4 regions of the Pseudodesulfovibrio piezophilus C1TLV30 genome follow, and region 3 is predicted to be linked to each of the others. Evidence: predicted binding sites of a transcription regulator. Region 3 holds the regulator's gene; each other region holds the start of a gene.

Region 1 (7,791 bases), 480 kb from region 3:
AAGACACGGGAGCGCTCCGGCATAGAAAATCCAACGCCATCCCCAGTGAGTGACGATCATACCTCCGAGCCATGGGCCTGCGGAGAGGCCCAGATAGACGCCTGCTGAAGCGATACCCATGGCCTTTGCCCGTCCCGGTCCGGGGTAAAGGTCCGCAAGGATTGCCAGTCCGGTGGAAACCATCATGGCACCACCCGCTCCTTGAAAGACACGTAAAATGATGAATTGGGTAATGGTCTGGCAAATTGGAATAAGCAGGCTGATCATGGTGAACCAGGCGACTCCAACCGCAAAGGTTGTCCCTCGGCCGATTTTGTCCGAAAGTCGGGTGACCGGGAAAAGCAACATGGCAACGGCAGAGATGTAACCGGATTCAACCAGTCCGAGTTGTGAAGCGCTTGCACCGAATTCCAGCCCCAGTGCGGGGACAGCCACAGCCACGGCCGAGAGCATGAACACCAGCGCAAATTGGGTGATGGTGATGGTCATAAGACCTGTGGTTCTTTCATCTTTCATAGCAGCTTTCCTTCCCGCATGATCCTAGCTCAGTCTTGACGGTCCCTATGACTCTATCCAACAGGCGAAGGAGGAGTTCCTTTTCTTCGGTGGAGAAATCATTGAACATCATATCATCATGTTCATCCAATATGCCAAGCAGATGGGGTAAAACCTCGCGGGCCTTGTCCGTGGGGTAGACCAGTTTTTGCCGCCTGTTTTTGGGATTTTCCTTTCTGACGACAAAATCCAGTTTTTCCAAAGTCTTGAGTGTCCGAGCCGTTGCAGCCCGGTTGACGCAGGCTCGAGCGGCCAGTTGATCCTGTGTCTGGCCTCCCTTTTCCAAAGTTATTTGGATGTAGGGAACCTGTCCCATCGTCAGGCCGCTCCCCGCCAGTTTTTTCTCAAGTAGACAACCGTTTATCCTGAAGAGGCGTGCGACTCGAAACCCCAGGCTATCCAATCGACGTTTTCTGAAATCAATCATCTTTGGGCCTTTGTTGACATGTTAACAGTTTGTTGATTCGGATCTACATCCGCTTTGTTAACCTGTCAACAGTTATTTGTAAAAGGTGCGTTGAGACCGGTCATACCGTTCTGGCGTGCAATATTTATAACCGCATCAAAATTGCCTTCACCTGTACATGATTGTGTCAATCATGCTATGGGAGCTGTAATTGTGTGAAATGGATCTTTATAGGAGAGGCGTTATGAAAACAGTTGAGTGTTTGCTTCGACGCATGCTGTTATCGGGTATCACCATGGGGCTGGTGATGCTTCCGATCATGGCCTTTGCCGGAAATATTCCGGTATCGGAAATGGACCCAGCCGGATATCCGGCTCAAAATACAGGGTGTTTGGCACCCGGAAAATGCCACGCCGGAGTTGAGCCGATACGCGCACATGATTCGGAGATGGCTCGGCAGATTTATGCCAAAGGAGCCGCATTGGGCGACCCGAATGGGTGTGTTGTGTGCCATGGGGGAAATCCGACAGAGGAAAAGGATGCCAAGATCGCTCATACCGGTGTGCCTGGAGGAAGTCTCCTGACAGAATTTGTCACACACGCCGGTTCAATGTGGGTCAATGGCAAGACATGTGGTCAGTGTCATGAAGATTGGGTCTATGCCGGGCATCGATCCATCATGCAGACTGAGGCGGGCAAGATCGCTGGCTGCCTGTGGGGCTGGGGATCGGCAGGGACCGGCATGAAGGTTATCTATGGAAATTATGACATAGATGACCCGGATGGCGATACTCCGGTTTTCGGGACCGAGGAATACAAAGCGTATACTCGTCAATTGATGCAGGCCAATCCGGATGTTTTTCCTCAAAGACTCAAGGTCATGCCTGCCACTGATGTGGAAACTGTCGCCGCCAATCCTGAAACGGCGGTGTATACTTATATCCGCTCTCAATGCCAGCGCTGCCATGTTGGTGTCAAAGGCCGCGACAGGCGAGGCGATTTCCGTGGCATGGGGTGTGCCTCCTGCCATATTCCGTACTCTAATGAAGGTTTTTATGAAGGTGGGGATGTCACAGTTCCCAGAGAGAAGAGCGGGCGTATGCTTGTTCACTCTATCCAGGCCTCTCGCGACGCCAAGGTCGTGGTCAATGGCAAGGTCTATTCGGGTATTCCGCAGGAAACATGCGCTTCCTGTCATAACAGAGGCAAGCGTATTGGAATGTCGTATCAGGGGCTGATGGAATTCCCCTATGGGACGCCGTTTACGGCAGATGGTTCCAAAATGCCAAAACTGCATACCAAATACTATACCCCCATTCAGGACGATGTTCATCACAGGCTCAAGTCCCGTGAAGGGAATCCTGAAGGCGGGTTGCTTTGTCAGGATTGCCACGCAACCACTTCGATGCATGGGAACGGAAATATAACCGGGACCCTCCTGGCCAATGTGGAAATTGAGTGCGCTGACTGCCATGGTACGGCACAGAAGTATCCATGGGAATTGCCCCTCGGGTTCGGTGACGAATTCGGGAACGAATTGGATATGGAAAATGGCCGGGGAACCGCTGATTCCTTGCCGTCCGAGGTTGCCAGTGGAATGATATATCCCATGGAGGATGGCTATATTCTCTCTGCCCGCGGGAACCCGCTTGGGAATATTGTGCGCAAGGGAGATAAAGTTATCGTTCACTCGGCAACGGGGTTGGACTTTGAAGTCCCGGCACTCAAGGGTATTGCCAAGGAGAACAAATGGAAGGAACCGGAAAAGGCCATGGCTGCGAAAATTCGCAACACCGAGCATGTGGCCAAGATGGAATGCTATGCCTGCCACTCCGCTTGGGCTCCCCAATGCTACGGATGCCATATCAAAGTGGATTATTCGGGCGACAAGTCTGATACGGATTGGGTCGCCACCGGGAATGCCCGGCTGGCTGACGGAACCAACCAGCAACAAAAACTTATGGGCAAGGCGAGCGAGAGCCGCTCTTATCTGCGATGGGAAAATCCGGTGCTGGGCATTAATGGAGAAGGACGAGTAACTCCGGTCATTCCAGGTTGCCAGCAGATAACAACGGTGATTGGGCCGGACGGAAAGACAGTCATCAATAATAAGATCTGGACGACGCCCAACGGACCTGAGTATGGAGCAAAAGCTGGGTTGCGCGGGTTGGACATGGCTCCGGCCGCACCTCATACCACGACACGGGAGGCTCGGGACTGCGTTTCCTGCCATGCTTCTTCAAAGGCTCTTGGGTATGGGACGCATGACGGGCGTTACATGAAGTCGTACCAGCAGGGCGTCTATGCAGAGATGATGACGAACACCGGTGAGTTGTTATCCACTCATGCCAAGTACCAGGTGTCGCCTATCCCGGATTTGCCCATGACTCTTGACCAGATAATAACTCGGGATGGCAAACAGTTGCAGACAGTCGGGTCCCATTGGCCGACTTCCGGGCCTCTCACGGCCGAGCAGCGTTCCAAAATGGAGCGTGTCGGTGTTTGTGTCGCCTGCCATAAGGAAGTTCCGGATGGTGCCATTGCCTATGCCATCCTTTCCATTACGGGCAGTCGGTTGGGGTTGATTCCGGTGACGGATAAGGAGCATCAGCACCTGGTCGGTCGCATCATGTTCCTGGCTTCCAACGTGGAAGTCTTCGGAACCGGCGCAGTCATACTCCTGGTACTCTGGTTACTCGTTCGTCGTAAGAAGAGACCCTGATAGAGCGACGACTCCCTCTCCATCCATAAACAAGCGGGCCGCATTTTCAGAAATACGGCCCGCTCTTTTTCTCTTTGAGAAGTGGATCAGGCCACATCCTGATTTTTGAGATCAGTGCAGACGAGTCGATCTATTTCGCGCACTTTTTTCATCACGCATTTGGCAATACGTTTGAATTCGGGAAAATCCTTGATCTCGTACTTTTGTTTGGCACGGGTCAGTCCTGCCAGGTCAATGGCTTCATTGAAAAGGTACGGCATATAGAGAGGGTCTTGCTTGATGAACATTTCCACACGTTTGAATGTCTCGTGAATATCCTTTTGGTTTGCCGTCAGGCTCTTGAATAATTTACCGAGATGTTTTTCCGCATTGCGAAGGGATGTAGACCAGCGTGGACCTCTTGGTTCGAAGAAGATGCTTTCTCCCTTATGCTTGCAGCTTACCAACTCTGTCATGAAACGATCCACACTGCCGGGAGCGGAGGCGAGAATTCCCTGCTTGTACGCCTTTGCAATGTCGATGGGTTTGGTGCCGTTTATGGGAACACCGCCGCCATAGATATTGTACACGGGGAAGGAAGATTGGCGTAAATCGTCTTCCAACTCACGTTTGGCTGTCATGTATTGTACGGTGGTCAGAATTTCTTCGCCATCCATGTTGGTGGTGGTCTGGTGAAAACTTTGCAGTTTCATGTTGGTTGAATGGTGGTGATGGCCTGCTGCGTGAGATTTGTTGTTGAGCCATGCGTAATCCTGGCCGACCATGACCATGTGGCTGACTCCGCACCACCGCAATAGGCGTGATAGGGTGACGGAAACATTGCCGCCAGCGTCGAGGACCAGATCACGCTCTTTCATGACATAGGTTCCCATGCCGCCCACAGTCCACAGGGGAAGAGTGGGACCCGGATATCGCTTGACGACTTCCGGGTTGAGCTTGGTTGAATATATGAGAGGAATGTCATGCGCAAAGTCGGGGTCAAGTCGCATGAAAACATCAAGCATACTCTTGTCGTAATCAATGGCAGCGCAAAAGTGCGGCTTCAATCCCAGTTGGTGAAGTACCGGAACGGTTTGAAGGGCGCAGGTATACAAAACGTGACCGCGATTGGCTTTCAAGGCCGGAACATTTTCCTCCAGGCTTGGACCTGCACCCAGGATGACGCCGCCAACTCCCTGAGCCTTGCCTTGCAGACTTTTCAGGGATCCGTCCTTCAAGGCCCTTTTGAAATTGTGAATTTCATTTCCGACCATAATGTCTTGTCTGAAACGTAGAGTAGACAGTTCCAGAGAAAAGTTTTCCAGTTTATCTCTGACGATGCGTGTCCATCGAGCATACTCTGGCCCCATTTGTTGGCTGGGAATATCAGCCTTGAGGTGAATCTGACCATAGATGAACTGGAGGTCGAGATTGCGGATGACTTCATTGATGAAATCGTGATCAGGAACCAGGATGTGGAATTTTTTGGCTTCGAAAAAAGGACGATAATCTGTTTGTCCCAGGCAGGCTAAAATCATTTCGGCGCGAGGCTCGAGGAGCATGACCTTGTGAGAGTCCGGGGTTTTGGAAAGGATGTGGTTCACTCCATAACCGAGGTTTGCACCGACTATGAATGTCGCTGAAGTATCCGGTTTTTCATTGTGAATCCAGTTTTGGTAAATACCTTGGGGAGGCATTGCTTCAAACATTCCTTGCCCTGTTTCCATGCGCCAATCGTGTATTCCGAATTTATTGATGAAAATATTTTTCAACAACTTGTCCTGCTGAAAATCCTGCGCAGTGAGCCATTGGTAAATTGGATTTCCTGTACGCTGGAGGTATTCTATGTTGGGCTGTAAATGAGGGTAAGCGGTCATGCCAAATCCTTTCGTAGAAAGTTGTGCTTTTTTTTGCAGGGTTTTGCATGTTACGTGCCAGTTGCGCAGAGAGAGAGAATGCCCTACTGTGCTGGAACTCAATGATAATACTTTGCCCATGATTTCAGGGGAATGCCATGAATAAAGACCTGCTGACGCTGATCGGTGGCACACCGATGGTGGAGATACGCCACCTCAATCCGAATCCGAATGTCAAGATTTTGGCTAAAATCGAGTCTCAGAATCCCGGGGGATCGATCAAGGACAGGGTTGCAGTGGCCATGATTGAGGCTGCCGAGGCGTCTGGTGAGCTGACACGAGACAAGATTATTATAGAGGCGACGTCGGGGAATACCGGTGTCGGACTGGCGATGGTCGCTGCCATCAAGGGATATCGCATTAAATTGCTTATGCCCGAGACAGCCAGTGAAGAACGAAAGATGATTATGGCTGCCTATGGTGCGGAGCTGGAGTTGACCCCAGGACATCTGTCAACGGATGGAGCTATAGAAAAGGCGTACCGCTACGCTCGCGAGGAACCTGACAAGTATGTCCTGATGGATCAGTTCAACAATCTCGCATCCATCGATGCCCATTATACTGGTACTGGTCTTGAAATATGGGATCAGACCCATGGTGCGGTGACTCATTGCATCATGACTCTTGGTACCTCGGGAACAGCCATGGGAGTTGCCAAACGGTTGCACGAGATGGGGGATGTGCATGTGACGGCGGTAGAGCCGAACGCGGGTCATAAGATTCAGGGACTGAAGAACATGTTGGAGTCCTATCCTCCAGGTATTTACAATAAGGCATGGCTCGATGAGATTGTGCATGTTGATGACGAGGTTGCCTTTGAAACCTGTCGCCGCCTTGCCCGTGAAGAGGGACTTTTCACGGGCATGAGTTCCGGTGCAGCTATGGCCGGAGCCATGCAGTTGGCAGAACGTTTGGATACTGGGCTTGTGGTCACCATTTTCCCGGATAGTGGGGAGCGATATCTTTCTACTCATTTGTATCGCCAACGAGCGGCGAGTGGGATGAACGTTTTTGACATGGCATCAGGTGCAGAGAAGGAAATTACCATCACGGGAGGGCTTGGTCTTTATTCAATGGGACCGAGCCTGGATAACCCGGATGGGCTGGATGCATGGCGACGGGTGGTGCTTCTTGATGTCCTGACACGGCAGTTAGCGGCACGGGGAGTACCGACTGAAGCTGCCGTGGGATTGACCGACATGGATGATCGAACACTGGCGGCAGCTCGGAAGGAGCATACATCACGAAGCTCTTTTGCCATGCAACGTCGAGAAGATATCCTTGCCCGTGCTGCTCAGATGGGGGTGACGCAGGCCATTGAATTCCCTCTTTCCACGACAAGCAACACCATGTCTGTGGAGTTGTGTGGAAAGTTACTGGGTAAGGGATTGGCATACGAGAAATTGCGATCGGTTTATTTCGATGTGTTCCGTGACAAGCGGTATGGCGAGATCGGGACTGTCGATATGGATAAGGTCTCTGGTGGCCGGACAGTCGATCTCGATGCCTATGTCAAAGATAATCCGCTGGATTTTACCCTGCTCAAACGTGCTTCTCTCCTTGATCTCAAACAGGGGGAAGTGTTGGAAACCCAATGGGGAAATGTTCGTCCCAGTTGGTTTCTGCAACATGCAGCCATGGCTCTGACAGCCATGCCGCGTACCGATATAATTATTGGGAGTGAAAAACATCGATTCCCTCATCTGGAGAATCTTCGTGCAATTTGGTCAGCCTCGGGGCGTGAACTTCAGGCCTGGATTGTGTGTCAGCAGTCTACAGACTGCGCTGATCAGGATTTGGCAAGCGTGGCTGAAAAACTCGGTGGGTTTCATGCTGCCCGCTTCTGGCTCCTCTCTGTAGCGAGTCGTAAGCCGCTTTGTGCTTCGGATGAGAATCTGACCATGTGGGCGCGTAATTGGCGGAGGATTCAGGAAGGGGCAATAGCACTCACTCTGGCTTTGGATGTGAATGGAGAAGACGTCTCCGAGGGAGTCAGGCAGGCAGTCTTCAATCTCAAAGCGGGCTTGAAGGCGGCAGTGAGTGATGATCTCGCCTTGCATCATTTTTGGCCAGTGCTTTTTAAATTTGTGAAACGAGTCAACGGATGGGCTTCGGCTGGACAGCTGAACACAGCCAGCGCTCGTCTCTGTCTTGACGAATTGCTGGGCGTGGATAGTCTTCTCGGTATTCTTGACCATGCGCAAATGCCTCTT
Region 2 (7,791 bases), 470 kb from region 3:
GATGACTTGGAATATTTTCATAAAATCCGTTACGGGTTTGAACCGTTGTTTGATAATACAGCATGACAGTTCACCGTTCTTAACGCAAGGTCTACCATTGATGAGGAATATATTGATTTCAATCATACTCCCTACTTATGATAGGGCGTCATTGCTCTCTATTGCATTGGATTCTGTTCTGGCACAAACCTATGAAAATTGGGAATTGATCATTGTGGATGACGGTTCTACCGATGATACATCGGAAATAGTCACGAGCTATGAGGATTCGCGAATTCGGTATTTTCATCAAGCGAATAAGGGGGTGTCTGCTGCTCGTAACAAGGCTATTGAATTGAGCTGTGGAGAGTATATGGCATTGCTCGATTCGGATGACGAATGGTTACCGAATAAATTGGAAGCTCAATTAAAGTATATGCAGCAGGGAGGGTACGAGATAAGTCAGACAAATGAGATTTGGTTCCGTAAGGGAAAGCGAGTCAATCAGCCAGCCAAATATGCCAAGCCGGAAGGGTGGTTCTTTGAAGATTCACTCAAAATGTGTTTGATTAGCCCGTCGTGTACAATGTTGACACGACAGGCATGGAAGCACATCGGTCCATTCGATGTAACTATGCCTTCGTGCGAAGATTATGATTTATGGCTTCGGGCCTGCTTGTTCTATCCTATCGGACTTGTCCCTGATCAATTGACTATAAAATATGGTGGGCGTGCCGATCAATTGTCAAACAATGTCCCATGTCCGGATCGCTATCGCATCCATGCGCTTGTCAAAATTCTGCAAAGCGGGAAACTTGATGCCCGGCAATATGAACGTGCAATGCAGGAATTGGAAACCAAAACATCCATATACCGGATGGGGTGTGAGAAGAGAGGGAAAAGTGATGAAGCTGAAAGGGTTTGGAACTTGTTTTGCACTGTACGTGATGGGATGAAAGTTCTGGTCCGTGACATGGAAATGTAAATTATTATTGATCTGGTTTAAAAAAACGCTTTTGTCGCTCTTATCGACAAAAGCATTGAGGTGACCGCGTGCCAAGCATTGCCAAACTTATAGACGAACTTCCCGAGATCAGCCAATCACGATTGGTTGCATCGGGATTTGGCGTATGGGTTTCATGGAAGGGAAAACTGAATAATGCTGTACAAAATACTCTTCGTGAATATGGTGCGCTTTGCATAGTCAAAGACACAGATCAGGCCCTTTGGTTTTGTAATACACCAGAAATATTTCGCGCACTTGCCAGACTCCAGATATGGGCTCGGGTCAACCCCATGTCAATTTTTTGTCAGGTAATCCCCATGACCTTCCTGGTGGGGTATGCGATGGAATATGCCATTTCCTTGCCGCCGGAATTGGAAAGACAGGAAACCCCGGTCCCTGATGAATTTGAGGTTGTCGTTCATCCTAAGCTCAAAGGTGAAGTGGAAACCATACGTGGTCTGACGACGCATGACGCAGGGATGCTCGAAGGACTTGCTTCCGTCGATTGGCTTGGCTTTCATGCCGACCAGGGATTGGACTATGAAACAATCCGTAAATGGTATTTTGTCGTCAAGCCGCTGGGGCGGATGTCCGACAAGGAAGCCATTTTGGGATGGCGCGATTTCTCGGCTGAAATTATAGAGTTACTTCAGAGGCTTGGTCTCAAGTATATTTCTGACATCAAGGAGGGAGTTCTTTTCTTCCCCCTGGATAATTTTCAATTGCTCAGGTCTTTTTGCAGTGAAATCCTGACGTTGATCAAACGGGTCAAAGATGATCCAGAGAAGCGATACTGGCCTGTTGTCATGGTCGCTGTTTCTCAGGAGAACCTTCCGTTCTCAACGGATCTTCCCAAAAAAATAGGACTTGATTGGAACCGCCTTGCTCCTGATTTTCCGCATGTTCGCTTCATGGATGGTTTCCTTCTTTCAGAATGGTTTCGCATGAATGAAGCTCGTTACGGGAGTGAAGCCGTTTCGCTTGATTCGTGGGGAACCATAGCGCTGAGGGAAGGGGGAGAACAAATTGATCATGGTGCCATGCAGGTTGTTCTTGCGAACGTCCTTGTTGGTGCTGAGGGGACATGCTGCTACTATTGTGGGCAGGTGAACCATGAACCGAAGAATTGTCCTTCAAAATCTTTGACCGCTTTACATCCTCAGGTTTGGCAGAAACTTGCGAAAACCGATATCAAGGATTTTACCAAAGGATTCCTTGAGGTGGATACGCATGTCAAAGAAGAGAGTTTCGCTGACGACATGCTTGAATTACTCAATTCCAGCAAAGGGTTGGACGGGCTCATGGCCCGCGCTGTTTTTGAGATCAATGCGCCTTCTCAGTTACGGACCCTTCGTGTCGTTTGGCGGAGTCGAGCCAAGGAATGGCCTGAGAGTATGAATCAATTAGTTCCTCAGGAGGGTGAATTCATTTGGGATGCTTTGCAGCACATTGAAGCGGGAGAGTTGGAAGTTGCAGAAGGGGTCATCAAAGATGCACAGCTTAAGTATCCACGCAGCTATCAGCCGCATTCTCTCCTTGGATTCTGGAATCTGGAAAAAGGAGACAAGACGCAGGCGCTCTTTCATTGGCAAGAAGCGGAGCGTATGAGCTATACCCCGTTGCAGCAGGGGTACATTGCTTTCCTTCAGGCCCGGCTTATGGAAGTGGACGGGAATCTCAAAGATGCAATTAACACATACAAGCACGCCAATTCGGCATCACCAACCTGGATTGATCCTGTCTACAGACAGGGCGTGTGTATGGTAAAAATGGGTTTTACTGGTCAGGCCATGGATGTTTTTTCTGACCTTATCGATCGAGACCCGCACATATTCAATCGAATTCTTATTGACCCGGAAATAGATCGTGGGCGCGTGCAGCTTATGAGTTCCCTGTGGGATAGATGGGCAGAAGCTGACGAAGAAGTCAAAGCTGTCCGAGAAAGAGTGAGTACTTTAACAACAGATATTTCCAAGCGTTTTGATGAAAACCATAGTTTTTTTGAACCGGCGATCGAGGAATTGGAGCGCCTTGAAAATCTGGGAAAAACCAAAAATTATGTTGCCTACCGTTTACTTTTACGCGGCACAGAGAAGTTTGATGCCAGTTTGGGTGATGAAGTTAAACGGGAAATCAAGCGAATTGATGCCAATCTGGACTATCAATCCGATCGCGTGAAAAGTATTCAGAAAGAAGCTGCATGGTTTCCCTTTCCCAAATTGCTGCTTGAGTTCAATAAGGATTTTAATTTTTGTGTAGATAAGATCAATTGGATCAAGACTCAGCGACTCAAGGACGCAGACAATTTCAGAAAATCTCTCAAGCTTCTTGATGAGATTGAAGAGCGCATAGATACATTGCAGGGGCGTCTGGTCACGCTTCGTATTATTCGGGATAGTACGCTGTTTGTCCTGATGCTTGGGAGAAATTTTATCTGGCTTGAATTGTTGGGATTGGGATTGGCTCTGGTTGGTATTCCCGCGACCATCTATTTTACAAGGGATATTCAGAGCAATTGGATTCTCGATGCCATACGGGAGCAACGTTGGGAATTTACCAAAGGATTTGTCATTATTTTGAGCGTCTTTTGCCTGGCGGTGGCAGTCATCAAGAGCGCGCTTTCTTTTGATAAACGAAAGCGGGAACTTTTTGATCAACTTGATGAGGAAAGTCGGTCCTCAGCATCACGACGTTACTGATAATAACTCATTGCGGCTTCACATCAGTATTTTTTCTGGGTAAGACAGTTACCATTGTTACGTCATTAAGCGGAGGCGGATATGCATACACTGGTGTTGATTCGACATGGGCAAAGCGAATGGAATCTTTCCAATCGATTTACGGGCTGGACGGATGTAGATTTGACTGAGCAGGGAGTCAAGGAGGCCAGAGAGGGGGCCAGACTCCTTAAGGAAGGTGGCTTTTCTTTTGATGTCGTCCATACCTCTGTATTGAAAAGGGCCATTCGCACTCTTTGGCTGGTTCAGGAAGAAATGGACCTTTTTTGGCTTCCTGTGAGTAAAACCTGGCGATTGAATGAACGTCATTATGGGGCTCTGCAGGGGCTTAACAAGGCAGAGACTGCGGCCAAATACGGTGATGATCAAGTGTTTGTCTGGCGACGTAGCTTTGATACTCCTCCTCCCATGCTGGAAATGGATGATGAACGGTTTCCTGGTTTTGACTCTCGATATGCAAGTATGGCGAAAAAGGATATTCCTTGCAGTGAAAGTCTGAAATTAACTATTGAGCGCACCATGCCCTATTGGTTCGAGACAATTGAACCTCAGATAAAATCCGGTAAACGTGTGTTGATTGTGGCCCATGGTAATTCGTTGCGGGGGCTGGTTAAATATCTTGATGAGGTGAGTGATGATGCGATTACCCAACTCAATATTCCGACCGGTCTTCCTCTCGTTTACGAGCTTGATGATAATCTGAAGCCCATCAAGCATTATTATCTTGGTGATCAGGAAGCCGCCGCCAAGGCTGCCGAGGCAGTTGCCAATCAGGCCAAGGGCGGGTAATCCTCTCCCGCATGAACGGGAACATATTCACGAAAGATTTGTTGGCATGGTATGATCATCATGCGAGGGCTTTGCCATGGAGACTGGAGCGTTCGCCATACAGGACATGGATATCCGAGGTCATGGCTCAGCAGACTCAGATTGATAGAGTCATTGGGTACTTTGAGCACTGGATGGATCAATTCCCTAATATTGAGTCTGTGGCGAAAGCTCATGAAGAACAGATTCTCAAAGCGTGGGAAGGGCTGGGATATTATTCACGGGCACGAAATATTCAAAAAGCCGCAGCAGTTATCATTCAGGAATATGGAGGGGATTTCCCTCAGACTCCTGAGGATATACGTTCTTTGCCCGGTGTGGGAGAGTATACAGCCGGAGCCATCGCCAGCATAGCTTTCCGGCTTCCTGTTCCGGCAATTGATGCGAATGTCCTTCGCGTTTTTTCCCGACTTCTGGATATTGAAATATCTGTCAGCGATAAGGCTGCCAAAGATGAGATCGCCAAACAGGTGTGCCAAATACTTCCTGAGGCACGTCCTGGGACTTTCAATCAGGCTCTTATGGAACTTGGTGCTCTTGTCTGTTCAAAACGTCCCCTGTGTGAAAATTGTCCGGTCAGCGATCACTGTGTTGCCTTGAAAAATAAAACAGTCGATAAGCGCCCTGTGCTTTCCCCAAAAAAGAAAAGCATTCAAATTGAAATGGCGACTGGTGTCCTTTTGAGTGCGGGGAAAGTCCTTATTCAAAAGCGCAAACCAGATGATATTTGGCCGGGACTCTGGGAATTTCCCGGTGGTGGCATCGAGAGTGGTGAGTCTCCCGAAGAAGCTCTTGTGCGAGAGTATATGGAAGAAGTTGAATTGGATATTATCCCGCACGAGAAGATTGGCGTCATTAAATATTCTTACACCCGGTATCGCGTCACCATGCATTGTTATTTATGTAAGCTGACTGATACCGCTCCTGTTACCCCTGTTTTTAATGAAGCCTCGGAAGGCGCTTTTGTCCTGCCGGATGAGTTGGATGGTTTTGCTTTCCCCTCTGGGCATAGACGCCTGCTCGAGTCGATGCGGGAAGACGTGCGCTACTCCTCCCTCTTTTCCTTTTCGGTGTGATTTTTCATTAAATCGGGCTTTTCTCTCGCCGGGCACAACTTTTGCTTACTTCTGTTTGTAGGCCTTTAGGCTGACCAAAATTTTGACGCAGGAGTTGTACTATGTCTTTCGGGTCGATCACCGATTACAACGCCATAGCCGCGCTTCAGGAAAGTGGGAAAAGTGGCACTGGGAAGCTGAGCACTGAGCGCTCTGCTCAAGTGAAAACCGCATTTGATATGCAGATGAAGTTGACACAGAATCTTTTTGGAGAAGCAACACGGAATAGAGCGGAGGGAGGGCTTGCCGGATCCCTTGATTCGTCTTTAATCGGGGACGCCATGATGTTCGAAGCTTTGACCGCGATAACCCGGATTATGCGTTCAAGGTCAGGACAGTCTCAACCCTCGTTGCAACAAACACAGAATGTCGTACCACAGAAAGTCGTTACTGAAGAACCAACTCAACCAGCCGTTGGGGAACTCTCTGCACGGTTTGAGTCTGGCAGTGGCGGCGTTGCGACCATTGGATATGACCGGGTCGGGGGAACGTCCTATGGTAAGTATCAAATAGCGTCTAAGCCTGGGACCATGGATCGCTTTTTGACTTTCCTTGACGACAAAGCACCAACTATGAGTACTCGTTTGAGAAATGCAGGTCCGACGGATACAGGCTCCAAAAGCGGAGGAATGCCGACAGAGTGGAAGGCGCTTGCGGCGGAAAATCCGACACGTTTTGAAGCCCTGCAGCATGAATTTATTGCCAATGAGACGTATGAACCTGCAAGGGCGATGATTCTCAAGCAAACCGGGGTTGATTTTAACAATGCACCCAAGGCATTGCAGGAAGTGCTGTGGAGTACTTCTGTGCAGCACGGACCTACCGGTGCCTCTCGTATTTTCAATAAGGTCATGGATGACTTCACTGGAACTGTTGGAAAAAGTGAATTTAATGCCAAATTGATCGAAGGCGTCTATAACAGACGTAAGGGACAATTTAGCTCGTCAACCAAGCGGGTACAACAGGCTGTGTCGAATCGATTGAATGCAGAACGCACCTTAGCACTCAATATGCTCGGAGATTCGCAGATTAATCAGGTTGTGTAGAGAGCTTTCGCTTTTCTGAATACACTATCCGCCGAGCCGTTTCTCAAGAGTCGGGTCCAGATCCACTCGAAGAGTCCCTTTTCTCTGGTCAACCATCACTTGCCCGTGGGCAAATCCTTTGATCTTTCGGATATCCTTGACCAAAGCATACATAATATCTGCCTTACCATCATCTTGACGGTAGCTTTTTAACCCACACAGAATTGCGGCTTCAACCAAAGTCCTTTGTGGGACTTCCTGACCTGGGTGATCTCGTTTCAGAATCACGTGTGAACTGGGGCCATCAGAGAGGTGAAGCCAGTAGTCGAATGGACTTGAGGCTCGACTGAGCATGGCGTGGTTTGCCTGTTTGTTTTTGCCACGGAGTATGGTGAAGCCGTCGGATGATCGGAAAAGGGAAACCGCCAGCCCTTTATATCGTTTGGGGAGGGAGGAAGTTGCTTCCGGGAGGGGGCTTTTCCCTTGTTGCTGACTTTCTGGGATGCCTCCTGCCTCCAGCTGTTTGAGTTCGGCAAGAAGCTCAGTGCGGCGTCGCTGGATGTGCGGAAAGCCGCGATCTGCTTTTGCTGCCAACTTGAAATAATGCTCCATGTTTTCAGTTGGAGACAAATAGGGATTCAGAGGAATAGTCTGTGGCCCATGGTGAGGGTGAGTCGCAGTGATGACTTCAAGTCCTTCCAGCAGTTTGAATTTATACAACTCTGCTTGAAGTGCTTCTGCCTTGATTTTTTCATCGGCGAGTTTTTGAAGGCGATTTTCTTCTTCTTCCAACCTGGCGAGATTGCGTTCTACTTTTTTGCGCGCACGTTTCAAAAGGGTCTGTCCTGGTTTTTCTTCTTCCATCTCAAGAAGCGGGAAAAGGGTTCTTTCACCGTATGAGTTCCCGGCCTCCAGAGCAGATACAAACGATTCACTTTCCTCCTTTCTTGACCATGAGAGAGGGGACGTCCATCCTTGTTTCGACTTATGAAGAAAGAATAAGGGCATTTTCCCGCTTGCCATTTCCATATAGAAATGATGCCGCTGCTCTTCTGGAAGATTTGATAATGCCTTACGAAAGGGGGGGGATATGTGGGGGT
Region 3 (7,791 bases):
TTCCTGCAGCCTTAGCTTTTTCTGCAACAGCATCTATTTCCATCTTTCGAGACTGCAACGTTGCAACAAGCATGGGCAAATTAACACCAGTAATAACTTCGAGATTCTCTGATTTCATGAGTGAAAGACTCATGGTTGTTGGAGACCCGCCAAAAAGATCTGTGAGTGCCACAACTCCTTTTCCTGTTTCAACAGATCGGATAGCTCTCCGGATTGAGTCCATTGTTTCATCAACCCCTAAATTCACGTCAACTCCAACAGCCTGGCAATTCATTTGGGGGCCTAAAACAGTTATCGCAGCTTCAAGGAGCGTCTTACCAAACACTCCATGCGTGACAAGCACCACTCCGACTTCTGAAGTTCTCTTATTTCCAGATGTAGCAATCATTTTTATCCCAGTTCCATGTGTCTATGTTCAATAGTCACTGCATATCCCTTTTTTTTCAAGGTCGCCAGCAATGACTCTGCCACGGAAACCGACCGATGCCGCCCTCCTGTGCAACCAAGAGAGAGCGTAATTCTATATCGTCCTTCATCGGCATAGAGAGGGAGCATGTATGTTACAAAATCTTGAAATTTACTATTGAAATCGCTCCCGACTTGACTCTCAAGTACATAACTTTGAATAGACTTATCCAGCCCGGAAAGTGGTTTTAAGTTTTTATCGAAATATGGATTAGGCAAAAAACGCAAATCAAAAACGAAATCAGCTTCAGTGGGAACGCCATACTTAAAACCGAAAGAGATGATGTGAACACGCATACCCCGGCCAAGCTCTTCAATAGCTGTCCACTTTGTCTGCAAAACTCTTCTCAAATCATGCACAGAGTAGTCAGTTGTATCCAAAACGAGATCAGCTTTGCTTCGAATAGGTTCAAGAAGACTTCGTTCTTTCTCCAAAGCTTTATCAAGGCCAAGGGATTGACTTTCCAAAGGGTGGAGCCGTCTGGTAGTGGCATATCGTCGAACAAGTTCCGGCTGTTTTGCCTCCAAGAAAAGAACTTGAGGAACAATTCCCATTGCAGCCAACTCTTTGAGCGCATGATTCCAACCATCATTGAACTCAAGTTGCCGCATATCCATCCCAAGAGCCAACCCTCGGTATTTTGAATCCTGCTTTAAAATTAATTCAGCAATTTTAGCAGACATACTCGAAGGAAGCCCATCAATACAGAAAAAACCCAAATCTTCGAAGACCTTGAGTGCTGTACTTTTGCCGGAACCAGAAATACCTGTAACGACAACAACGGGAAAAGAATTGTGGGAAATCAAGAAATCATCCTAAAAGACCTTAAACATCTTGGAGAAGTTGCCATAACTCATCATGAGATTCAGTCTCAATAAAACGTTTTCGAAAAGCCTCATCCTTAAGAATGCGTGAGATTTGGGCCAATATACGAAGGTGCATACCAGCACTATTCTCAGGTGCAAGAACAAGGAAAAAGATTGAGCATGGCTTATGATCAAGGGCTTCAAATTCGACCCCTTGGAGACTTCGTCCCACAGCGATAACAACCTTCTCGATATTTTCAAGTTTGCCGTGAGGAATGGCTATCCCGTCACCAATGCCGGTTGTTCCCAGGCTCTCACGTTCAAGAAGGACACGAACCGCTTGGTCCGTGTCCATCTCAGGATATGCTTCGCCAATAGGGGCGAGAAGTTCTGTCAAAGCCTCAGATTTTGTATCAGAGGCGAGATTGAAAAGAACGAAATTCTTTTCTAAATAATCACCGAGTTTCATAATTTAATTACCAGGGTCGATTAATCCGTAATCGCCATTCTTTCGCTTATAAATTACATTAACATCCTCAGTTTCCGCATTCAGAAAAACGAGGAATTCATTATCAAACGTGTTTAATTGCTCCGCAGCCTCATCTATTGACATTGGCTTTGCTTCGTAACTATCAGTGCCAACAATTGTAGGTATATGTTCTCCTGTCACATCGTCATATGAAAAGAAGTTCATTTGAACCTTATTGCCACGAGCCTGCTTGCTTCTATTCTTGACCTTTTCACGCATTCTACGCAGTTGAGCCTCAAGCTTATCCAAAACCATGTCAATGGTAGAATACATATCTTCTGAATCTTCATATGCAGAGATATGAATGTTGTCAGCATTCAAAATAACATCAGCCTTGTGCCGAAACTTTTCTACTAAAAGATTGACTTGGAGATCTGCTTCGGAGTCGGGAACGAACTTACCTATCTTTTCAAATCTCTTTTGTGCATAACCCTTCAAATGGTCAGACGGCTCAAAATTCTTGAAAGTGAAGCTTATGTTCATACACTACCTCCTGTTCAAAAGGTGAAAGAAACTGAACTTAGAAATATTGTTTACGCTTTGAAGAAGATGCAATTCCCATTGCTGAACGGTACTTGGCAACAGTACGTCGAGCTATATTAACATCAAGCTCATCCTTAAGAATTTCACCAATTTTTTCATCACTTAACGGTCTTTTAGTATCTTCGTTCGCTATCATTTTTTTGATGAGTGCCTTAACACTTTCTGAACCGACTTGCGAACCATCATTCAAATCCAATGCGCTGTTGAAGAAAAATTTCAACTCAAAGATACCATGAGGAGTCGAAACATATTTACTTGTGGTAATCCGACTCACGGTGGATTCATGCATTTCGATATCTTCAGCAACTTCCTTAAGAATTAAAGGCCTGAGTTTTGTAACTCCTTCTTCAAAAAAACCTCTTTGAAATCGTACGATGCTGTCGACTACTTTATACAACGTTCTCTGCCTCTGGTACAGACTTTTCATCAACCACGCGGCAGAACGCATCTTTTCCTGAAAATAATCTTTTTCCTTATCCGCAACATCCCGCATAGTGTCCATGTAAAATGAATTCATCTGCAATCGAGGCATCCCATCCTCATTAAGGATAATCACAAATTCATCACCGTACTTGTATACAAAGACATCAGGACTTACATAGTGAGGTTCTGTACTGGAAAAATTGGTCCCAGGCATAGGATCCAACGTCTGCATTAAATCAAGATAACTCTTGAGGTCTTCCATGGAAATTTTAAATTTCCTAGCTAAGGGCTTATAACGGTTTTTTTCGAGATCTTCCAGATGGTCCTTAACCAAGGAGAACAGAATAGGATCATCAAGCCCTAAAACATCCATTTGCACGAGAAGACATTCTTGTGGCGTTCGAGCAGCCACACCAACAGGGTCCAACCGCTGGAGTCGCAAAATCACAGCTTCAATTTCTTCATCCGAAGCATCGACCATGCTCATAATTTCTTCATTAGTGGCCTGAAGATAGCCATTATGGTCAAGATTACCGATAATGATTTCACCGATAGCAATTTCTGATTCTGAGAAATTAGACAATCTCATTTGCCAGCTCATATGCCCATCCAGTGAGGGTTTTGAGGCAAGCCGAGCCTCAAAAGAAAGTCCTTCTTCAGGTACCTCGGAATCACGTGCCGACGCCTGCTTAGAAGTACTTGAGAATTCTCCCAAATAATTTTCCCAATCAGCTGTCCGCACAAGCTCTTCTTCTGCTTGAGATTCAGTTAACTCCTCTTTCTCTCGGATTTCTGTCTCAATTTCTGTTTCTTCCAGAAAAGGGTTTTCCAGAAGTTCCTGTTGAACAGTTTCCAAAAGCTCAAGGCGAGAAAGTTGCAACAGCTTTATGGCCTGCTGCAACTGGGGAGTCATGACCAGTTGCTGAGAAAGCTTGAGTTGTTGTCTGAGTTCAAGTCCCATATTATGAAGCCTTAAAGACTAAACAAGATCTATATTTCAAGTTATATTCTTCTACATTAATAGTTTTTTTACTACATCTCGCTGCTACTATGCCACAGCGAAAATCTGTAAGCAAGCCATTCCTTGAGTAATATATTGTAACTATTGGATTAATGAGAAAGAGAAAATGATATGAAAGAAGTGTACCAATGTTTACGGTATGTGTAAATCATCAATGAGTTGAAAGGCACAAAAAAAAGAAATCAAAGACGAAAATCCTCACCGAGATAGATTTGACGAGCTCGACTGTCTTGCACGATAATATCTGGAGTCCCTTCGAGAATAACAGTCCCCTCGTAGACAAGATATGCTCTATCACAAATATTCAATGTTTCTCTAACATTATGATCAGAAATAAGAATCCCTATCCCCATGCTTTTCAGAACGGAAATGATATCCTGAATATCAATAACAGCAATAGGGTCAACACCGGCAAAAGGCTCATCCAACAAAATAAATTTCGGATCCATTATGAGCGCTCTTGCAATTTCCAAGCGACGTCTTTCCCCTCCTGAAAGAAACATGGCTGCTTGATCCGCAAGTTTGCTGATAGTGAACATCTCCATCAACTCTTCAGCTCTTTTTTTCTGAGCCTTGGAACTCAAAGACGTCTGTTCAAGTATTATTTCGAGATTCTGACGAACTGATAGTTTTTTAAAAATAGAATTTTCCTGAGGAAGATAACTCACCCCAAGCCGAGCCCGCTCATGCAAAGGTTTATTCGTCAGAGCTTTCCCCGACAAAGAAACCTGCCCAGTATTTGGCTTAACAATCCCAACAAGCATATAAAAAGTAGTTGTTTTACCTGCACCATTTGGCCCAAGCAATCCAACGACTTCTTGTGGATTCAGTTCCAGATTTATGCCGTGTACAACTTCCTTTTGGCCGTACCTTTTGGACAGATTTGTTGCTATCAAACCATCAGACATTATTGCACCTTGACACTGTCAGGGGTCATAAAAACAGCCTGTACTCTCTTGCCATTTCCACCAACAACCTCACTTCGATTTTCCTTGGCGTAAAAATTAATGACGTCACCTGTTAAACTGTTAGGACCATCCTGTAATTGAGGATTATCTTCCATCCGAAGCACTTGACGACTGACAAAATAAATCAACTTGCCACATGATCCTCGTGAACGCCCTTTTTGGGCTTTCACACTCCCTTCTGCTACGATTTTATCAATACTGTCAGCCGAAAATTTTTTATCAGAGCTCGAAGCAAGGTATGCAGACAATTTATGGGCCCAAAGAGTTAAATCACCATGTTCAGCAACGACATTTCCAACAAAAGAAACCATCTTCCCACTCTCATCATAAATCATGCGTTCTGAAGATATCTTGATAGGAACTCTTCCCGGAGTGACACCAAATGCACTTGGTGAAAAAGGAGCTTCTGCTTGAACGTCGGCCTTGACTTCACCTTCCCCACTGGGAGGTAAAGGTATTGAAGAAACTACGATATCTTTCTCATTTTCCTGCTTCATCTGGGCCGGTGCCAAAAAACGCATATGAGAATATCCAAGAGCATCCTTCTCGTCATGTGCGGTGGCATTGAGGTCGAAGACGGCCCCCCAATTCCCTTCAACAAAATCAACTTTGACTTTCTGTCCTTTTAACAAGGTGACTCTGTGTTTACTCTGAGCAGTTCTCTTGGCTCGAACATTCAAATTCTGAGTGGCTTCACGGATTTCCCCCCACCCATCGGCGTAAACCGAAGATGCAGCAACCATGATGCAGACACAAAAAATTATGGAGAGGGAAATACGTTTCATAGAAAACACACCATATCTCTATTTATTAAGGGACATACCACTATATTTTTGGGGAGAGAATAAGGCCTCGACCCCGCCAGCTGCGATGAGTTCGCGACTAATCAGATCAATTTCAACGGCTGCACCAGTCAATGTCATATCAGGTCTACGAACAATGACGCCACCTTTAAGGTAGACCTTATGCATGGCACCAACATAATCGAGATGTTGAGCAAGCAATTCAATATCACCAAACCGGCCCGTCACATTATCATATAAGGTCAGATTATCATTGGATTGATCAACATCGCCAAGATCAGCCTTGACATAGACTTCTTGTCGATCTTCGCCATAAAAAGCTGTCAATTGGGGATGCTCAACGCCAATGAGTTTTCTTTCCTGATTGTACTGAGCTTTTTTTGCAAGCAACTTCCACGTCATAGCCCCCTGCTTTCCTTGGACCAGTTCTATATCTTGCGCTACAATATCTGATTGATCCAAAATTTCATCTCGACTGCCACCTCCCGAAGCTTTTTCTGGAGTGACAAGAATATCGGTGAAAAAAGTCTCCTTGATAGCTATCCCCAAGAGCAAACCAAGAGCAAAAATGAGTATAAAGAAAAGCGCAGAACGCCTTTTCATCTAGTCTACCCACCGCTTCATGGCATCTTCAAATAAGCCACGAGCTTTGAGAATATAGCTAATGGCTTCACGAACCGCACCATGGCCTCCACGCTTAGTAGAGACCCAATCTGCAATCTCAAGAACTTCGGGCATGGCATTGGACACACTCATCGCGAGTCCGGCATATTTCATTACTCCGAGGTCAATCCAGTCATCTCCAATAAATGCAGCTTCAGATGGCTTTATTCCTATTTTATCACACATTTCAATCAAGTAAGGAACTTTTCGATGATTGCCAGCATAATAATGCTTAATACCAAGCTCAGAGATTCTTTTTTCAACCGGAGGTTGATCCAACCCGGTGATAACACCAATTTCAAGCCCTGCCGTCTGGGCGAGTTTGATACCGAGACCATCCTGAACATTAAACCGTTTCATGACCATACCTTCATTGGTATAGTACAAACCTCCATCTGTTAAAACCCCATCAACATCAAGCACAAGCAATTTTATATTCTGGGCAAGCTTGAAAGCACGATCAGCCATTATTCAACTCCCAAAGAGCCTTGAGGCGGGTGAGGAGAGCCTCCACAGCATCAAGTGGCAAACTGTTCGGCCCATCACATTTTGCATTATCCGGATCAGGGTGGCACTCCATAAAAACCCCGTTTGCACCGGCGGCAACTGCAGCCGAAGCCAAAACAGGAATATATTCCCGCTGCCCTCCAGAGGCCTTGCCAAGCCCCCCCGGCAACTGGACCGAATGGGTTGCATCAAAAACTACTGGCACATCAAATTTTCGCATTTCAGGAATGGAGCGCATGTCTACAACCAAATTATTGTATCCATACGTTACCCCACGCTCTGTCAGCCAAATATTTTCATTACCCGAGGCCCGTAGCTTATTCACGACATTTTCCATATCCCAAGGAGCAAGGAATTGGCCTTTTTTCACATTAACAATTTTGCCTGTCTTTGCTGCTGCAACAAGCAAATCTGTCTGCCTGCATAAAAAAGCAGGAATTTGGAGAACGTCAGCGACCTCCGCAACCAAGGGGGCCTGTTCAGGATGATGAATATCCGTAACAATAGGAAGCCCGGTTTCAGCCTTGACCTCAGAAAGCAAACGCACGCCTTCCTGCATTCCAGGCCCTCGAAAACTCGTAACAGAAGTCCTGTTCGCCTTATCAAAAGAACTTTTAAAAACCAACGGCAAACCGAGCCGATCTGCGATCGCTGCAAGCGTTGTCGCTGCACGCAGTACGATTTCACGGCTTTCAATGACACACGGTCCGGCCAGAATAAACGGACCGGACCGACTTTTTTGATATAATTCGCTTAGAGCCAATTATTTTCCCCTCTTATCCCTATCAAGCTTGGAAGCCTTGATAAATTCTCTGAACAGAGGATGTGGTTTCATGGGATTGGATTTGAACTCTGGGTGAAACTGGCATCCAAGAAACCACGGATGATCCGGCAACTCAACTATTTCCACCAGAGATTCATCGGGCGCAGTTCCCGAGAGAACCATCCCATTATTCACAAACTGCTCAATATATTCGTTGTTGAATTCAAAACGATGCCGATGTCTTTCGTCAATATTAATAGTCTGATATGCTTTATGAGCAGCTGTATCTTTTTTCAATT
Region 4 (7,791 bases), 940 kb from region 3:
GTTCCGTCTTCCTCATCAGTGCCGTCTTGAATTCTATCGAATCTTCATTGAGCACAACAGGCAACATACTCTTTCATGTCGTGGGATGGTCTGCCATCTTGAGTATCATCTTCTACGATATGGTCGATATCGCTCGGGATGATGACCGCTGAAAAATTGTCCCCAGTTTATCACATGTTTTTTTCGCAATATCTCAAAAACTTTTGCGCTTCCATGAACTGAGGATTGATATTCAAAGCGTCTTTCAGACTCGCCATGCACGGCTCGTTCATTCCTTTTTCAAAATAGACTCGCGCAAGATTGAAATGGACATTCTCGTCGTCATTCACGATTTCCAGGGATTTCTTGTAGTACCGAATCGATTCATCATAGTGGCCGTTCTTTCGCAAACTGATGCCGAACTTATTGAATTTCTGACGATGCTCGTAGGTGAATGCCTCGGAGATGCCGAGCAGAGTATTCAAGACCCGCTTGAGCTTGTTGAATTCCTTGGTGTGTGAGTAGACCTCGCCCAATCCGTAGTTGGCATCAATACTCTTCTCATCAATCATCAACGCCTTGATGAACTGCCCTTCGGCTTCATCCATATTTCCAGCGGAAAAGGCCTGCTCGCCCTGTTCGATCTTTCGAGCCAAAGTCTCAAGAGCAGGGACAGTATGAATCTGATAATAAGAAGGTTCCGGGGTGTATTGCTTGAGAAAATCAAGCTCGCCAAGAACGGTTCGGACGCCGGAAGGGACATGATGCGCATTGAGCGGTTGCACCTCAAATTCCTTTTGTGAGATCTGCCGAGCATACCAATATGTTATATTCGAACGCTTCTCTGCCGTGCCGCCGGTTCCTATTTCCGCTTCCAATTGAAGCGAATAGACACCGAGTATTTGTGGATAATCACTCAAAGTCGAGTCTCCATTCCGTCATGTCCATTATGATTGTACGTGCCGTGGATATATCAATACTCACAGTCAAGGATGTACAGCACAGCCTTAGTAAAATCAATAATTCTTATCATAACCACAAGCTGTTGCGAATAAAAATAAAAGGCCCGACCCGGTACACGTAAAGAGTATACCGAGCCGGGCCTTTTATTAAAATAAATTTATAAGGAAATATTTATCCGTTCGAAAAAAGACCGATGGGAATCTGCCAAATAAATTGGGAAAAGGACACTATTCGCCACAAGGCTTCCACGGCTCATTAAGCTTTCGTTCATGGCCTTCCAGATTGATCACCTCCGGGAAGACATCCCCAACCAAAGGAGTAAAGGGATGATAATGATATATAACGGAGACCTGGACCAATTCGCACGGCCCACCGGGATCATTCTCCACACCATCACCAGTGGCACTGGCTGTGGGCCAGGAAGAGACAGTGATTTCCTTTGCTCCGTTATCCAGTGCCGTCAGCCATTTCTCGGTCTCGGCAACGATTTGCGACAAGCGATTTCCCTCTTCATCTCCCACTCCGGTCGCGGCAAAGCGTGCTCCGACCTGGGCGGCTTTCTGAATACTCAGCCACGAATAAAAGATCGATCCGAATTCGACCATGCCGAGAACCAAAACAAAAATGAATGGAATGATAAGGGCGAACTCAATGGTGGTGACGCCTCTGCGACGGGCAATATTGCTACGCTGTTTCATACTTGTTCTCCCTAGTTCAAGAGCCGCCAGCCCAACTGCTTCCCGATTTCCTTGAAGACATCCGGGATATCGTAGACTGATGGTGCATCAAAGTAATGGTCATCCGTTCCTGTTTTGCTGGAGGCAATTTCCTTCATCAAACTGACATCGGTATTATCTGAAGACCCAAAGCGGATGGAAAAAATCTCAACTCCCGCATCCTTAGCCAATTCGGCCTCAGCGAGCATTTCCTCATTCAGGACACCGCCATTTTCACAATGGGCCGTATCGACGCCCATACCAAAGTAGGCGTTGGTCCAATAATTATTCGGTCGATACGAGGCCCTGTAGGAGCCTCCGCATTCGCCATCTTCCGTATCCCCATCAGTCAGGACAATCATGATCTTGCGCATATCTTCCTTGTCACCACCCTGGGTGTACGGTTCCTCCGGCGTCAGGACATTTCGCCCCCATTTGATTCCTTCGGAGATAAGCGTGCCAGAGGCATTTCCGGTGGCAGTCTGTTGATTGATGGCCGAAATGATCTCGTCCTTGTCCTGGGAGAGAGGCATGATTTCGGGAATATCCGAACACGTATCCAAATCAATGGAACGACGGTATCGAGAGGAAAGCGCGTAATAGTCATCCATGAACTCATCATTGATGCCGTTATTAACGCTTCCGTCCGCATTGCGGCAGCCACCATCCAGACCATCGACATCATCTCCCACTTTCACCTTGCCGCGAAAGGGAACCAGACCGACCTTGGTGTCCGGGTCTGCCCCATCCGGCATGAGCAACTCTGTTAACTCAATGGACGCCTCCTTGACCAAATTGATGGGCGTGCCTTTCATGGAGCCGGAATTATCGACCACAAAAACTACTTCGAGCTTATTGAAACCTGCGGCGGCTGACGCCGAGACCCAATGATCGGCGATACCGGTAAAGCCCATGATCAGAAGCTTGACCTCAGCCTTGGCCTTGACCACGACACTGCGAACTTCCGTGCCGGGAGAAACCTGCTGGACTACGGCAGCAGGCATGTTGGTATGGATCATGTCAGTAACAGCCTGCTTGACCAGCCCTTTGTCTATGTCAGGATCATATGGCAATTCCAGACTTCCTGCCAAAGCACCTGCATCAACAGCGGCCTGAAGGCGCGTATGCGTAACATACATATTCCCCATGTCCACAGCCAACCCCACCATTCCGAGAATGACGGGAACCAGCAGAGCCAGCAGGATGCTCGTGGCACCACAACGGGAATTATCAGGGAAGCGGCATGGTTGTTTGCGCTGCAAGAGTGAGCGAGTCCTCGCCAGTGAGCATTTCGATGGCATACTCGCCAAACGGTTGGTAATCATAGGAAACCTCGACAGTCACGGTGTTGGAGGCCGTATCGGTCGTCACGGACGTCCGCAGAGCCTCGGAGTTCAGGTCATCTGTGATTGCCCGAACCAGTGTTTCAATTTCAGATGTTTCACCATCCATCAGTGCCAAACGTGCCCCCTCGCGGCTCGCTTCGACCAAACTTGAATATGTATGCATGGCATTGGCACCTTCAATAATCAGGAAGAGCAGCAAGGCAAAGCCCGGAAGCAGCAAGGCGAATTCCACCGCAGCCAGCCCCTGGCGTGAAAAGTTTCTCTTTCTCATTGCCCAATCTCCTTGTCAGCGATTCTTCCAGCCCGAAACGAGCTGTGTATTCGGCATTAGCAATGGATATGCCATTGACGATAAATATCTTTATTTAAATAGGCAATTACCTGATATAAAACATTTTTTTGCAAGAAACAAAAAAAATGAAACATTGGAATTGCCACCACACCTGGCCTGCCCATCTATTTTTTGTGGATTTAATGGAATAAACTCTGTATTATACAGGGCAGGGGACAAAGGAGGAGAGGGTATGGCTGAAAAAATACTGATTGTTGATGACGATCGCGCTTTTCAAGGAATGCTGGTCGAAGCATTGACAGACAAGGGATATGAGATCGACACGGCACCGACTGCCGAAGACGGCATTACCAAGGCTGGAGCTGGAGACTACGACCTCATACTGCATGACATCAAACTCCCAGGCATGTCCGGGCTGGAGGCGCTGCCCCACCTCGCCGACGCCGCCCCCGGAGTGGATGTCATTGTCATGACCGGCTATGCCTCCAAGGATTCCGGCGTTCAAGCCATGCAACATGGAGCCTATGACTACTTCACCAAACCATTCTCTCTGAGTGAAATGGAGGTTGTTGTCCGCCGCGCCATGGAAAAACGCCGTATGCAGTTGGAGCTGGCAGAATTGAAAAAGCGCGGTTCAACCAGCCCCCTTCATGATATCATCGGCCAATCAGCTCCCATGCAGGCCATCAAGAAAAGGATTGCCCGTGTCGCGGAACTCAATGCCGATGTTCTGATCATGGGAGAAACCGGAACCGGCAAGGAACTGGTTTCAGATACCATTCACGCCATGAGCACCCGGGGGAAGGGACCATTTGTCAAGCTCAACTGTGCCGCCATCCCGGAAAATCTCATTGAAAGTGAATTGTTTGGACACGAGAAAGGAGCCTTCACCGGCGCGACATCTGTCAAGCACGGTAAATTCGAGATGGCCAAAGGAGGCAGCATTCTGCTGGATGAGCTCGGCGAAATGCCCATGCACCTTCAGCCTAAAATCCTCCGTGCCGTTGAACAGAAACAGGCTGAAAGATTGGGAGGAGCCAAACCGGTCAAATACGATGTTCGCATCATTGCAGCCACCAACCTTGATCTTGAAGAGCGCATCGCTCAAGGCCACTTCCGAAGCGATCTTTACTATCGACTGAATGTCGCGACCCTGATCCTGCCCCCGCTGCGGGAACGCAAGACTGATCTGCCCGAATTGGCAGATTTTTTTCTGGATCGAGCTAACCGCCGCCTTGGCACTGATATAAGCGCGATATCTGCCGATGCCATGGAAATTTTCTTCAACTACGACTGGCCTGGCAATATCCGACAATTTGCCAACGCAGTGGAACGCGCCGCCATCTTCTGCACTTCATCCGTCATTACTCCATCTGAAGTGGACCAGGCTTTTTCCAACAAACAACCGCAGAAGGATGCCGGACTCTCACTGCCTGAAACCTCCCTCCCACTCAAACAGGCACTTATTCAATATGAAAGATCTCTCATCGAGAACGCCCTGCGTCTCACCGGGGGGACACAGACTGACGCAGCCGAATCGCTCGGCATTTCAGCAAAAAATCTCTGGAACAAACTCAAGAAACACGGCATGGATCCTGCACAATTCAAGGCATAATGGCCCATAGCCAGGAAGAATCCATTTTTTTTGGAGTCTTTCTTGACGCATGAGAAGTTCGTGCGCGCCCATGTTCCCTGAACCCATCTGGCAGGTTTCCCATGCTCCAAACCTTGCAGGCAACAACTCACCGATCGGCAGTCTCTACGCTGAAATTTGGTGGGCGCGCCTTCTCCATTCTTCTTGCAAACATTCATGCTCACATCATCCCCATAGCTGTTGTTAGCCTGTATACCCTGGCCCTCTTCATATATATAGAGATATTCCACCTGGAATCACTTGCCCATTTCGCCCTGTACAACGGGACAGCAGCTTTTCTGTTTGCCCTGACCCTAGGATTCTTTTTTATTATCTATTGTTTCAAAGCCGAAATCCATGACATGCCGGAGAAACTGTTTCCCCATGTCATGCGAAAATTAAAAGACGAATTCTTCACTCTTGATCGCCTCTTCGGAGCGACTCTGGCCATTGCTCTTTTCATTCTCATGCTCATAACCTTTGCCAACTTCAAACGAATGATTCCCGCCGTCATCCCCTTCCATCTTGATACGAATTTGAGCGAGTTGGACCGCTGGCTGCATCTCGGCACTGATCCATGGCAATGGTTGCAGCCTTTCATCGGCTTCCCGATCATGACCTTTGCCATCAACATCATGTACAATCTCTGGCTCTTTCTGATCATTGTGGTCTTCTACTGGCAGGCGTTTTCCGTCACGAACAAGGAGCTCAGAAAACAGTATCTGCTGGCGTTTTTCCTCTGCTGGATACTCATCGGAACCCTTGCTGCGACATTCCTCTCCTCTGCCGGACCATGCTATTACCACCGCTTCGGGGACGTCCCCAATGTCTATGCTCCCCTCATGACCTATCTACACCACGCCGATGCCATATACCCAATATGGGCGCTTGACATGCAGGACATCCTGCTGAAGAGCTACGACCTCAAATCAACCACCATGGCTTCCGGCATAACCGCCATGCCCAGCATGCATGTTTCCATTGCATGGCTCATGGTGCTGCTTGGATGGCGCATCAACCCATTCGCCGGATGGGTATTTTCCCTCTACTGCGGAGTTATTCTGATCGGTTCAGTCCATCTTGGTTGGCATTATGCAGTGGATGGGTATGTTTCCATCATGCTGACAACTCTCATCTGGCATCTCTCAGGCAAAGTTCTCACCAGAAAATCCCTGTCGTGGTAAAAAACTGACGAAGAAGAAAAGCACCTCTCATTGAGAAAGTCCCTCTTACCATCCAGATAAGGGGGACTTTCTGGACACGCTTCCCATCAAGTCTTCATCTCCCTTCGATTTCCCCCCTCTACCAACGTGGCGTCCCCTTGCTTGAGACTCGCAACCAATGCGCCTCAAGTACCGTTGCACCTCAAGTACCGTTGCACCTTCGAGAAGTCCTCCCCACACGTTTCCATTTAATATTTCATGAATCTATTTTTTATAGACTGCCTTAACCTTTTGTTTTTAAAAGATTTTTGCACTTTGATTTCTTCAAGAAGCTCTTTTAAAGAATACACAAATGATGGATTCCCCTTTTCAAAAAGACAATTGGAGACTCCATTCTCAATCCCAGTTTTTTAAAAAAAAATCAACAATACAAGTATATTATATTATAAATACCACAAACAGACACCTTTGGCACGGCCGTTGCTTAATTGGGTTCGTGGCTAGTGAAACATCACATAAACAAAATTTTCGGCTCATCCATGAGCCAAGTCAAACAAGGAGAAACACAATGTCTATCATCAAAAATCTGATCATGAACGAAGAAGGCGCAACTGCCCTGGAATACGGCCTTCTCGCTGCACTCATCGCCCTGGGCATCATCACCGCCGTGACCCAGCTTGGCGACGCTGTTACCAAGACTTTCAGCACCATCGCTACCGAGATGGAGACTGCAACGGCATCATAAGCCGGAGCATGGAGCATAATTTTACCGTTTAACGGAAGCAGCCAGAGCAGCCGGACCGGGGCTTGCGGGAAAGCAGCCCGCTCGTCCCGGTCCTGTCGTCCGAGGGGAAAACGGATGACGCACGGAACCTTGGCTCATATCGGGGGAACCATGGATATCATCATCAGCAGCGTCCTTGCAGCGGCACTTGCCATCGCCACTGTCACCGACCTGAAACGCCAGCGCATATACAACTGGCTCACTTTTCCTCTCATCACCACCGGATTGGGCGCACATACCATCCACGCAGGGTGGGACGGACTAATCCTCAGCAGTTCCGGCTTTGCACTGGGACTATTCGTCATGTTCATCCCGTTCCTCCTCGGCATGATGGGGGCAGGAGATGTTAAACTCATGGCCGGAATCGGCGCATGGCTCGGCGTCAACACCACCTTCACCGCATTTTTGTTAACCAGCATTATCGGCGGCATATATGCCCTGCTGGTCATGATACGGCACAGAGAGTACATGAAGGCCATTTTCATGAACATCTGGGGCACCTTTCTGCGAACCCTGTCCACCAGAACCTTCGACTATTCCCCCATTGAGGCGAAGAAGACTCTCCCCCGCCTGTGCTACGGCGTCGCCATTACCATAGGTACTCTGGGAGCCATGATTTTCAACTATACACAGACCGGCACAGTGCTGGCTCTGTAAGGCAGGGGAAACACCATGAGCAAATCAACACGAGCACTCCTCCAGATAGGTATAGCCCTGATGCTGGCCATTGCCGCTGGCGGCCTCATTTTCATGTGGTCGGTCAAACTGACCAAACAACCCGCCCCCAGAACGGAAGCTTCCACTGTGGGCGTGGTTGTGGCACGAGAGGACATCCATCGCGGGAGCAAGCTCGTCTCCGACATGCTCACGGTCAAACAGTTCACCCCAGACTCCAAACCGACCGGGTCCTTCGCT

What was found. The regulator sigma-54, encoded in region 3, starts transcription at its own class of promoters, with help from an activator protein. The targets are predictions, from matches to a motif close to CTGGCACGGNNNNTGCTT.
Region 1: a site for sigma-54 is predicted at 5,583-5,600, ahead of BN4_RS05115 (motility associated factor glycosyltransferase family protein). Genes of this name have one in related genera too.
Region 2: a site for sigma-54 is predicted at 5,657-5,674, ahead of BN4_RS00565 (VgrG-related protein). Genes of this name have one in related genera too.
Region 4: a site for sigma-54 is predicted at 3,333-3,350, ahead of BN4_RS07290 (TadE/TadG family type IV pilus assembly protein). Genes of this name have one in related genera too.

Annotation. Positions count from the first base shown of each region.
Region 1 is NC_020409.1:1,055,771-1,063,561, reverse strand. It holds gene BN4_RS05130 (MFS transporter) at 1-516, opposite strand, end outside; gene BN4_RS05125 (MarR family winged helix-turn-helix transcriptional regulator) at 506-982, opposite strand; gene BN4_RS05120 (hypothetical protein) at 1,206-3,683, shown strand; gene BN4_RS05115 (motility associated factor glycosyltransferase family protein) at 3,770-5,539, opposite strand; gene BN4_RS05110 (cysteine synthase) at 5,677-7,791, shown strand, end outside.
Region 2 is NC_020409.1:102,247-110,037, forward strand. It holds gene BN4_RS00540 (glycosyltransferase family 4 protein) at 1-21, opposite strand, end outside; gene BN4_RS00545 (glycosyltransferase family 2 protein) at 113-964, shown strand; gene BN4_RS00550 (tetratricopeptide repeat protein) at 1,033-3,684, shown strand; gene gpmA (2,3-diphosphoglycerate-dependent phosphoglycerate mutase) at 3,766-4,512, shown strand; gene mutY (A/G-specific adenine glycosylase) at 4,524-5,627, shown strand; gene BN4_RS00565 (VgrG-related protein) at 5,729-6,712, shown strand; gene BN4_RS00570 (NFACT RNA binding domain-containing protein) at 6,737-7,791, opposite strand, start outside.
Region 3 is NC_020409.1:573,248-581,038, forward strand. It holds gene BN4_RS02810 (PTS sugar transporter subunit IIA) at 1-388, opposite strand, end outside; gene rapZ (RNase adapter RapZ) at 391-1,272, opposite strand; gene BN4_RS02820 (PTS sugar transporter subunit IIA) at 1,292-1,741, opposite strand; gene hpf (ribosome hibernation-promoting factor, HPF/YfiA family) at 1,745-2,284, opposite strand; gene rpoN (RNA polymerase factor sigma-54) at 2,322-3,728, opposite strand; gene lptB (LPS export ABC transporter ATP-binding protein) at 3,971-4,696, opposite strand; gene BN4_RS02840 (LptA/OstA family protein) at 4,696-5,388, opposite strand; gene lptC (LPS export ABC transporter periplasmic protein LptC) at 5,560-6,162, opposite strand; gene BN4_RS02850 (KdsC family phosphatase) at 6,163-6,690, opposite strand; gene kdsA (3-deoxy-8-phosphooctulonate synthase) at 6,683-7,492, opposite strand; gene BN4_RS02860 (CTP synthase) at 7,493-7,791, opposite strand, start outside.
Region 4 is NC_020409.1:1,510,939-1,518,729, forward strand. It holds gene BN4_RS18120 (hypothetical protein) at 1-152, shown strand, start outside; gene BN4_RS07275 (tetratricopeptide repeat protein) at 171-899, opposite strand; gene BN4_RS07280 (TadE/TadG family type IV pilus assembly protein) at 1,170-1,640, opposite strand; gene BN4_RS07285 (VWA domain-containing protein) at 1,652-2,920, opposite strand; gene BN4_RS07290 (TadE/TadG family type IV pilus assembly protein) at 2,889-3,275, opposite strand; gene BN4_RS07295 (sigma-54-dependent transcriptional regulator) at 3,529-4,911, shown strand; gene BN4_RS07300 (phosphatase PAP2 family protein) at 5,013-6,113, shown strand; gene BN4_RS07305 (Flp family type IVb pilin) at 6,661-6,837, shown strand; gene BN4_RS07310 (A24 family peptidase) at 6,952-7,533, shown strand; gene cpaB (Flp pilus assembly protein CpaB) at 7,549-7,791, shown strand, end outside.